Glaciimonas sp. CA11.2: one gene and its partners. The protein of the gene in region 1 interacts with the protein of each later gene in a pairwise test. Links are inferred from orthologs where the notes say so. Each region holds a gene or a part of one and is shown in the gene's direction. Other genes may lie near its edges.

The links.
Region 2: the proteins of rho (region 1) and hfq interact in binary tests that used the Escherichia coli proteins (3 or more experiments, as listed by UniProt). The link is inferred for Glaciimonas sp. CA11.2 from one-to-one orthologs.
Region 3: the proteins of rho (region 1) and nusG interact in binary tests that used the Escherichia coli proteins (3 or more experiments, as listed by UniProt). The link is inferred for Glaciimonas sp. CA11.2 from one-to-one orthologs.

What each region holds. Positions count from the first base shown.
Region 1 is NZ_JAVIWL010000001.1:720,971-724,058, forward strand. What follows is about bases 98-3,026. They hold rho (transcription termination factor Rho), read left to right. Parts: upstream 98-895; coding sequence 896-2,158; downstream 2,159-3,026. Other genes in these bases: trxA (thioredoxin TrxA), read left to right, coding at 398-724; RGU75_RS03065 (MFS transporter), read left to right, coding at 2,607-3,026. Also shown: RGU75_RS03050 (PD-(D/E)XK nuclease family protein), read right to left, coding at 1-41; more of RGU75_RS03065, read left to right, coding at 3,027-3,088. UniProt on the Escherichia coli protein: Facilitates transcription termination by a mechanism that involves Rho binding to the nascent RNA, activation of Rho's RNA-dependent ATPase activity, and release of the mRNA from the DNA template.
Region 2 is NZ_JAVIWL010000001.1:3,615,270-3,618,301, forward strand. What follows is about bases 80-2,952. They hold hfq (RNA chaperone Hfq), read left to right. Parts: upstream 80-1,334; coding sequence 1,335-1,571; downstream 1,572-2,952. Other genes in these bases: der (ribosome biogenesis GTPase Der), read left to right, coding at 80-1,210; hflX (GTPase HflX), read left to right, coding at 1,611-2,741; hflK (FtsH protease activity modulator HflK), read left to right, coding at 2,781-2,952. Also shown: more of der, read left to right, coding at 1-79; more of hflK, read left to right, coding at 2,953-3,032. UniProt on the Escherichia coli protein: RNA chaperone that binds small regulatory RNA (sRNAs) and mRNAs to facilitate mRNA translational regulation in response to envelope stress, environmental stress and changes in metabolite concentrations.
Region 3 is NZ_JAVIWL010000001.1:1,425,680-1,428,790, reverse strand. What follows is about bases 45-2,996. They hold nusG (transcription termination/antitermination protein NusG), read left to right. Parts: upstream 45-1,228; coding sequence 1,229-1,765; downstream 1,766-2,996. Other genes in these bases: rplA (50S ribosomal protein L1), read left to right, coding at 2,418-2,996; rplK (50S ribosomal protein L11), read left to right, coding at 1,987-2,418; secE (preprotein translocase subunit SecE), read left to right, coding at 777-1,157; tuf (elongation factor Tu), read left to right, coding at 45-522. In the rest of the region: more of tuf, read left to right, coding at 1-44; more of rplA, read left to right, coding at 2,997-3,111. UniProt on the Escherichia coli protein: Part of the processive rRNA transcription and antitermination complex (rrnTAC). The complex forms an RNA-chaperone ring around the RNA exit tunnel of RNA polymerase (RNAP).

The sequences.
Region 1 (3,088 bases):
TGCAACGTCAAGCGGGATTTTAATAAAGACGGTGGCAACATGGACTCACAAAAAATAAGGTGTGGATGAAGCCAGCCACGCAAGAAATCTGCGGTGCTGCTCGTTTTAGCAACAATTGTTTTGCATTTTATGCGAGCAATCGGTGAATATAAGTAAAAAATAAGCAAAAAAAGAAGATCGTAGTCTCCCCTTTTTATTAAAATCGGTTATGATTTAACGAACACCCCGCCGCAACACCATCTAATCACACCCGCAAAACTTGAAGTCCCGCACGGCGCCCCCACTTATTCATTAGAATAGGGACCCAACGCGGGATCCAACGCAGGTAAGCCGCCCAGGTGAACAGATAAGTTGACTTGGTACACAATCATTTTTTTTCCCTCTTCCAGAGGAACTCATGAGCGAAAACATTAAACATATTACCGATGCATCCTTTGAACTAGATGTGCTTAAATCAGACAAACCCGTATTGGTCGATTTTTGGGCCGAATGGTGTGGTCCATGCAAAATGATTGCACCCATTCTGGAAGAAGTCGCCAAAGAATACGACGGCAAAATCCTGATCGCCAAGATGGACGTTGATGCCAATCAGGCAGTACCTGCCAAATTTGGTATTCGCGGTATTCCAACGTTGATTCTGTTCAAAAATGGTGTTGCCGCTGCTCAAAAGGTAGGCGCTTTAGCAAAAGGGCAGTTAACATCTTTCATCGATAGCAATATTTGATGTAAACTAGTCGACATTGCGGTGGTGCGCCCGCGCCGCCGCTTATATTTTCAGAGATACAGTACAATTTAAGTACGAGTAATGTAGAGACACAGTACAAGCAAGATACTACTCACACCACGAAGTCCCCTCCCCCACCAGACAATTCCCACCCCGGGATACTCATATACTATGCATTTATCCGAATTAAAGGCGCTACACGTCTCAGCACTGCTAGAAATGGCAATTGGCCTAGACATTGATAACGCCGCGCGCTTGCGCAAACAAGAACTGATGTTCGCCATTTTGAAAAAACGCGCGAAATCAGGAGAACAAATTTTTGGCGATGGCGCGCTTGAAGTCCTGCCTGATGGCTTTGGCTTTCTGCGCTCGCCCGACGCCAGTTACATGGCGTCCACTGACGACATTTATATCTCGCCCTCACAAATCCGCCGTTTCAATTTACACACCGGCGATTCGATTGAAGGCGAGGTCCGCACACCGAAAGATGGCGAACGCTATTTCGCACTGGTCAAAGTTGACAAGGTCAACGGCGAATCACCAGAAGCGTCGAAACACCGCATTCTGTTTGAAAACCTGACGCCACTGCATCCGAACAAGCCACTTCCGCTAGAGCGCGATATGCGCGGTGAAGAAAACATTACGGGTCGCATCATCGATATGATCGCGCCTATCGGTAAAGGCCAACGCGGTTTGTTGGTGGCATCGCCAAAATCCGGTAAATCGGTCATGCTGCAACACATTGCGCATGCGATTACGACCAACCATCCCGACACTGTGATGATCGTCTTGCTGATCGACGAGCGTCCTGAAGAAGTGACCGAAATGCAGCGCTCAGTGCGCGGTGAAGTCGTCGCGTCGACTTTCGATGAACCCGCAACTCGCCACGTTCAGGTTGCTGAAATGGTGCTTGAAAAAGCCAAGCGCCTCGTTGAGATGAAAAAAGACGTTGTGATTCTGCTGGATTCGATCACCCGTCTGGCCCGTGCTTACAATACCGTGATCCCTGCTTCCGGCAAGGTATTGACCGGTGGTGTTGATGCAAATGCACTACAACGTCCAAAACGTTTCTTTGGCGCGGCCCGTAACATCGAAGAAGGCGGCTCGCTGACCATCATCGCAACGGCGCTTATCGAAACCGGTAGCCGCATGGATGACGTGATTTACGAAGAGTTCAAAGGTACCGGTAACATGGAGGTCCACCTTGAGCGTCGCCTTGCAGAAAAACGCGTTTATCCGTCGATTAATCTGAACAAATCCGGCACCCGCCGTGAAGAATTGCTAATCAAGCCAGATCAGCTGCAAAAAATCTGGGTATTGCGCAAGTTGCTGTATAGCATGGATGAAATCGAAGCGATGGAATTCATCCTCGACAAAATCAAATCAACGAAGACCAATCTGGAATTCTTCGACATGATGCGACGCGGTAACTAATCAATTGGATCAATTTGGGCCTTCGTCATAACTGATGACAATAAGCTCAAATCGAAACAATTGAAGCAAAATGTGTAAAGGGTCTGACATGCGAAAGCTTGCCGGACCCTTTTTTGTAACTGCAATCTGCTAACCAACATTTTACCAAATCGGCCTGAGGCCATGAAGAGCGGCTAAAAAACTCTTAAACCCAAGCAATTTTTTCTATTGCCTGTAGACATAATCGACCGATGAGAACAGAATTATGGAACGTGCAAACACGCAGTTTTAATTAACAAATAACTAACAGCAAGAGACCTTAAGAAGTTCAAGAATGCCATCCTCGCATTACTCGTTAAACAATATCCTCATTTGAAGATCGAAAACTCACCTCTTGGCCTCGGTATTCCCAACGGCTAAGTAAAACAACAATACTAATCTTCAACTTTAATTTTCTGGCGGAAAAAACATGACAATCACCAAGTCCAGCCCATCAAAAGTCGCTACCGTCCTGCGCGTTACCAGCGGTAACTTCATGGAAATGTTCGATTTTTTCCTCTTTGGGTTCTACGCAACGTACATCGCAAAGACCTTTTTTCCTGCGAGTGATGAATTTGCATCACTGATGCTGACTTTTATGACCTTTGGCGCAGGATTTTTGATGCGTCCTTTAGGAGCAATCATTCTGGGTGCATACGTTGACCGCATTGGCCGACGCAAAGGGTTGATCGTTACCCTCGCACTCATGGCAATCGGCACCATGCTGATCGCCTTTGTTCCTGGCTACGCCACCATCGGCTATCTGGCTCCATTTCTGGTGTTAGTCGGTCGCCTTCTCCAGGGCTTTTCTGCTGGTGTTGAACTTGGCGGCGTTTCTGTCTACCTGTCCGAAATGGCAACTCCCGGTCGCAAGGGATTTTATGTTAGTTGGCAATCGGCAAGCCAACAAGT
Region 2 (3,032 bases), 2.9 Mb from region 1 along the record:
TCGCATGGGCGAGCGGCCGTTTTTGGTCATCGATACCGGCGGTTTCGAACCGGTCGCCAAAGATGGCATCATGCATGAAATGGCAAAGCAGACCAAACAAGCGGTGGCCGAGGCTGACGTTGTCATTTTTATCGTAGATGGCCGCCAAGGATTGACGCCACACGATAAGACCATCACCGATTTTCTACGCAAGTCGGGCCGGTCAGTCATGCTGGTCGTGAATAAATCTGAGGGAATGAAGTACACCTCCGTCACGGCAGAGTTTTATGAGTTAGGCTTGGGCGATCCGTATGTCATTTCTGCTGCCCATGGTGATGGTGTTGCGGATCTGGTGGAAGAGTCGCTTGATCTTGCTTTTGCGCAGCGTCCTCCAGAAGTTGAAGAGCCGGTCAGCAATGAGAGAAGTATCAAAATTGCGATTGTAGGTCGTCCTAACGTCGGTAAGTCAACGTTAGTTAACACCTTGCTGGGAGAAGAGCGCGTAATTGCGTTCGACATGCCGGGAACAACTCGCGACTCTATTGAAATTCCTTTTGAGCGTGATGGCACCCAATATACGTTAATCGATACCGCCGGAATTCGTCGGCGTGGTAAGGTTTTCGAAGCAATTGAGAAATTTTCGGTCGTGAAAACGCTTCAGTCGATATCCGAAGCGAATGTGGTGTTGTTACTACTTGATGCGCAACAAGACATATCTGAACAAGATGCGCATATCGCGGGTTTCATTTTGGAAACAGGTCGTGCGTTGGTGGTCGGCATTAACAAATGGGATGGCTTAACCAGCGAGCGCCGCGATGAAATTAAAATTGATCTTGATCGCAAACTGAATTTTCTCTCTTTTGCAAAATTTCATTACATATCAGCTTTGAAGTCTACCGGTATTGCACCGTTGATGAAGTCTGTCGATGCTGCGTACGCTGCCGCGATGTCGAATTTGACAACGCCGAAACTAACAAGGGCATTGCTGGAAGCCGTCGAGCATCAGCAGCCGCGACGTAAGGGCTCAATCCGTCCTAAACTGCGCTATGCGCATCAGGGTGGTATGAACCCGCCGATCGTCGTGATACACGGCAATTCACTCGAAGCGATTGATGCCAACTACAGGCGTTATCTTGAAAAATACTTTCGTGAAACTTTTTCACTAATTGGGACTCCATTACGTATCGAGTTCAAGTCGGGGAAAAACCCGTTTGCACGTCCGGTAAAATAGTTCGTTGGCAGTAATGTGAGAAATCGTTTACATTCGTCATACACCACCGAGTCATACATAGAAGCTCCGTCAAATAAGGCGGGGTCTGTTTGACTTCTAATCACAACAACATAGTGGAGTAGCCATGAGTAATAAAGGGCAATTGTTACAAGACCCGTTTCTGAACGCCTTACGTAAAGAGCACGTTCCGGTTTCGATATATTTAGTAAACGGTATTAAGCTGCAAGGTCATATTGAATCGTTTGATCAATACGTTGTGCTCTTACGCAATACCGTCACGCAAATGGTATACAAGCACGCGATTTCGACTGTTGTTCCTGCACGGGCTGTGACGCTTAATCTTGAAGCAGACGCAGAATAATCAATCGCTGTCAGTTTGGGCAGCTATTCGACTCCTCCCATGCGCGCCGCACTAGTCGGCGTGGACTTCGGCAAAGGTGACTTTGCCGCAAGTCTGGAAGAACTATCCTTGCTCGCAAAATCGGCGGGGGCGATGCCAATCATCACCATCACCGGAAGGCGAGGGGCGCCGGATGCCGCGTTATTCGTCGGTTCAGGCAAGGCGCAGGAAGTTGCCGATGCTGTGCATGATGATGAGCTAGAGATCGTTATTTTTAATCATGCACTGTCCCCTGCACAGCAACGCAATCTTGAGCGCGTATTAAAAGTGCGTGTACTTGATCGGACGAGCTTGATTTTGGACATTTTTGCCCAACGTGCTAAGAGTCACGAGGGTAAAGTGCAGGTTGAGTTAGCGCAACTTCAACATTTGGCGACGCGCCTTATTCGAGGCTGGACCCATCTGGAGCGTCAAAAAGGGGGGATTGGTCTACGTGGCCCCGGCGAAACGCAACTTGAAACTGATCGTCGTCTGATCGGGGACCGTGTTAAGGCATTGCGTGGTCGGTTAGAGAAATTACATCGACAACATGCTACGCAACGGCGCGCACGTGGGCGCAGTAACGTTCCTTCAATTTCTCTGGTTGGTTATACTAATGCGGGAAAATCGACGTTGTTCAATGCCTTGTCCAAAGCCGGCGTGTACGCGGCAGATCAATTATTCGCGACGTTGGATACGACTTCACGAAAAATTTACCTTGGGGAAGGTGCCAATGCAGTGATTTCGGATACTGTAGGTTTTATTCGTGAGTTACCGCATCAATTGGTCGCCGCGTTCAGGGCAACGCTTGAAGAAACAATCCATGCAGATTTGTTGTTACATGTTGTAGATGCTGCCAGTCCGACCAGATTGGAACAGATCGAGCAAGTTAATTTAGTCTTGAAAGAGATCGGTGCTGATCATATTCCGCAGATTTTGGTGTGGAACAAGATTGATGCCGCTGAGTTGGAGCCGGGGATAGAGCGTAACGAGTATGATAAAATCCAGCGTGTTTTTGTAAGTGCTCAAACTGGCGCCGGTCTTAATTTAATGCGTCAGGCTATTACTGAATTTGTAACAGATAGCAACGCGGCGAGGGTCGAGCAACACCAAGGTGAGAATACCCAAGATTTGCAGTTAAAACGCCTCTAACGAGCATTCCAACCTATTTCTATACCGGATCACGATCGAATGCTTGGTTCTATATTAAAAAAACTTGGTGTCAAATTTTCGCTAAACGACCCGCAGTGGGGTCGTAATTCGCAAAATGACAACCAACAAAACAACGACGGCAAAAAGCCGAACAATGGCCCTCCAGATCTCGACCAGCTATGGCGCGATTTTAACCAACGTATAAATCGCTTTTTTGGTAACAAAAAAAATGGCGGTGGCAGCGGTGGCGGTGATTCTAATGGCGGAGGCAGTGGTTTTCCTACAGGGAAA
Region 3 (3,111 bases), 700 kb from region 1 along the record:
GGTACTGTTGTGACTGGTCGTATTGAGCGTGGTATTGTGAAAGTTGGCGAAGAGCTGGAAATCATCGGCATCCGCGACACACAAAAAACGACCTGTACTGGTGTTGAAATGTTCCGTAAGTTGCTAGACCAAGGTCAAGCTGGCGATAACGTCGGTGTGTTGTTGCGCGGTACCAAGCGTGAAGACGTTGAGCGTGGTCAAGTCTTGGCCAAGCCAGGTTCGATCAAGCCACACAAGCATTTCACTGGCGAGATCTATGTGTTGTCGAAAGATGAAGGCGGCCGTCATACACCGTTCTTCAACAACTATCGTCCACAGTTCTATTTCCGTACCACGGACGTCACTGGTTCGATCGCTTTGCCAGAAGGCAAAGAAATGGTCATGCCGGGCGATAACGTGTCGATCACTGTGATGTTGATCAACCCAATCGCGATGGAAGAAGGCTTGCGCTTCGCTATTCGTGAAGGTGGTCGTACAGTTGGCGCGGGTGTTGTTGCCAAGATCCTGCCAGATCCACAATAAGTTAGCTGAACGCGCCGCAATTCTGGATTTATCCGTCTTGCGGCGTTGATGTCTCAGCAAATAGTGGTTGTAAAAGTAGTGAGTAGTAGAGTCTAGAGTGAGTTAAGAAGCCAGATAACTCATGGTAATGTTAAGCGTTAGGGGTGTAGCTCAATTGGCAGAGCGCCGGTCTCCAAAACCGGAGGTTGGGGGTTCGATGCCCTCCGCCCCTGCCACCGATTTAGGTGTAGGGTACTGAAAGTATAAATCCAAGTATGTCTAACCACCCTGTGCAAACAGTCAGCCCATCCGGCGACAAGCTCAAAGTAGTATTGGCAGTATTAGCTGTCGTTGCCGGCATAGTCGGCTTTTATTTTTTGTCGGACAAGCCAAGCTTGGTACGTGCAAGCGTTTTGGTCGCCGGTTTGCTTGTGGCGATTGCCTTGGCATGGACCTCGACGCAAGGTCGTGGTTTTCTGAGTTTCGCGAAAGAAGCTATACGCGAAACTAAAAAGGTGGTCTGGCCTACCCGCAAAGAAGCGATGCAAATTACTGCAATCGTATTTGTCTTTGTTCTGGTGATGGCAATTTTCCTATGGGGCACCGATAAGCTCCTCGAGGTTTTGTTGTACGACGTGATTCTGGGTTGGAAATAATAATGAGCGAAAGCACACAAGACGACGCACAAGCAACGCCGGTCGATGTAACGACACCGGCGTCTGCGCCTATGGGCAAGAAGCGCTGGTATGTTGTGCACGCCTATTCTGGTATGGAAAAAAGCGTCATGCGTGCGCTCACCGAGCGTGCTGAACGTGCCGGTATGCAAGATCAGTTTGGCCAGATTTTGGTGCCAACTGAAGAAGTAATTGAAGTCAAGAACGGTCAAAAATCTGTCACCGAGCGTCGCTTCTTTCCTGGCTATGTTCTGGTTGAAATGGAAATGACTGACGAAACATGGCATTTGGTCAAGAATACGAATAAAGTTACCGGTTTTATTGGTGGCAAGTCAAACAAGCCGACTCCAATTCCACAGCACGAAGTCGACAAAATCATGCAGCAAATGCAAGATGGTGTCGAGAAGCCGCGTCCAAAGGTATTGTATGAAGTCGGCGAGTTAGTGCGTATTAAAGATGGTCCGTTTACAGATTTCAACGGTAACGTTGAAGAAGTGAACTACGAAAAATCGCGCGTGCGCGTGACGGTCACCATTTTTGGTCGTGCCACACCGGTCGAGCTGGAATTTGGGCAGGTCGAAAAAGTTTAATTTTTGAGTCGAATGTTGTTAATCGTCGCAAGGAATGCAGGGCTCGGAAGCAAAGAATTAGTAATACAGAAGTGAGTATTAGAGAAATTTTAGGATGCGCCCAGCGAAGCGCAGTAAGTTCGAAGAACTTGTCAATTCGCTGTTATTAGTAAGAGAGGAGCCCAATTAGGTCAGGCAACTGAGCGAAAAGGCGCTAACACTCAACCAACGTAGGAGCCATCATGGCAAAGAAAATTATTGGTTTTATCAAGCTGCAAGTTCCAGCTGGTAAAGCAAACCCGTCCCCTCCGATCGGTCCAGCACTGGGTCAGCGCGGTCTTAACATTATGGAGTTCTGCAAAGCGTTTAACGCCCAGACTCAAGGTGTTGAGCCAGGTCTGCCAATTCCAGTTGTGATCACAGCATTTGCGGATAAGTCCTTCACGTTCATCATGAAGACGCCTCCTGCAACTATTTTGATCAAAAAAGCAGCTGGTATCACTAAGGGTTCGGCTAAGCCGCATACCGATAAGGTCGGCTCGATTACTCGTCAACAAGCAGAAGATATCGCTACTCAGAAGAAGCCCGACCTCACTGGTGCTGATCTGGAAGCTGCCGTGCGTACTATCGCCGGTTCCGCTCGTTCGATGGGCATCACGGTAGAGGGTCTGTAATGGCTAAGTTAACTAAACGCGTAAAAGCAATCAAAGCAAAAATTGACAGCACCAAGGCTTATCCATTCGATAACGCCATTGTTTTGATCAAAGAATGCGCAACTGCTAAATTCAATGAGTCAATCGATGTCTCCGTCCAATTGGGCGTTGATGCAAAGAAATCGGATCAAGTTGTCCGTGGCTCCGTCGTATTACCAGCTGGTACAGGCAAGAGTGTTCGTGTTGCTGTTTTTGCCTCAGGCGAAAAAGCTGAACAAGCTAAAGCAGCGGGTGCAGATATTGTTGGTATGGAAGACCTGGCTGAGCAAATTAAAGCCGGTAACATGCCTTTCGATATCGTTATCGCTTCGCCAGACACAATGCGTATCGTTGGTACTCTGGGTCAAATCCTAGGGCCACGTGGCCTGATGCCTAACCCAAAAGTCGGTACTGTTACTCCTGACGTTGCTACTGCAGTTAAAAATGCGAAAGCTGGTCAAGTGCAATACCGTACCGACAAAGGCGGTATCATTCACGCAACAATCGGTCGTAAATCGTTCAGCGATGCTGATCTGAAATCGAACCTGTTGGCACTGATCGATGCATTAGCTAAAGCTAAGCCAACAACCAGCAAAGGTGTTTACCTGCGCAAGGTTTCGCTGTCTTCAACGATGGGTGCTGGTATCCGCGTTGAGCAAGCAAGCTTGGTTGCTT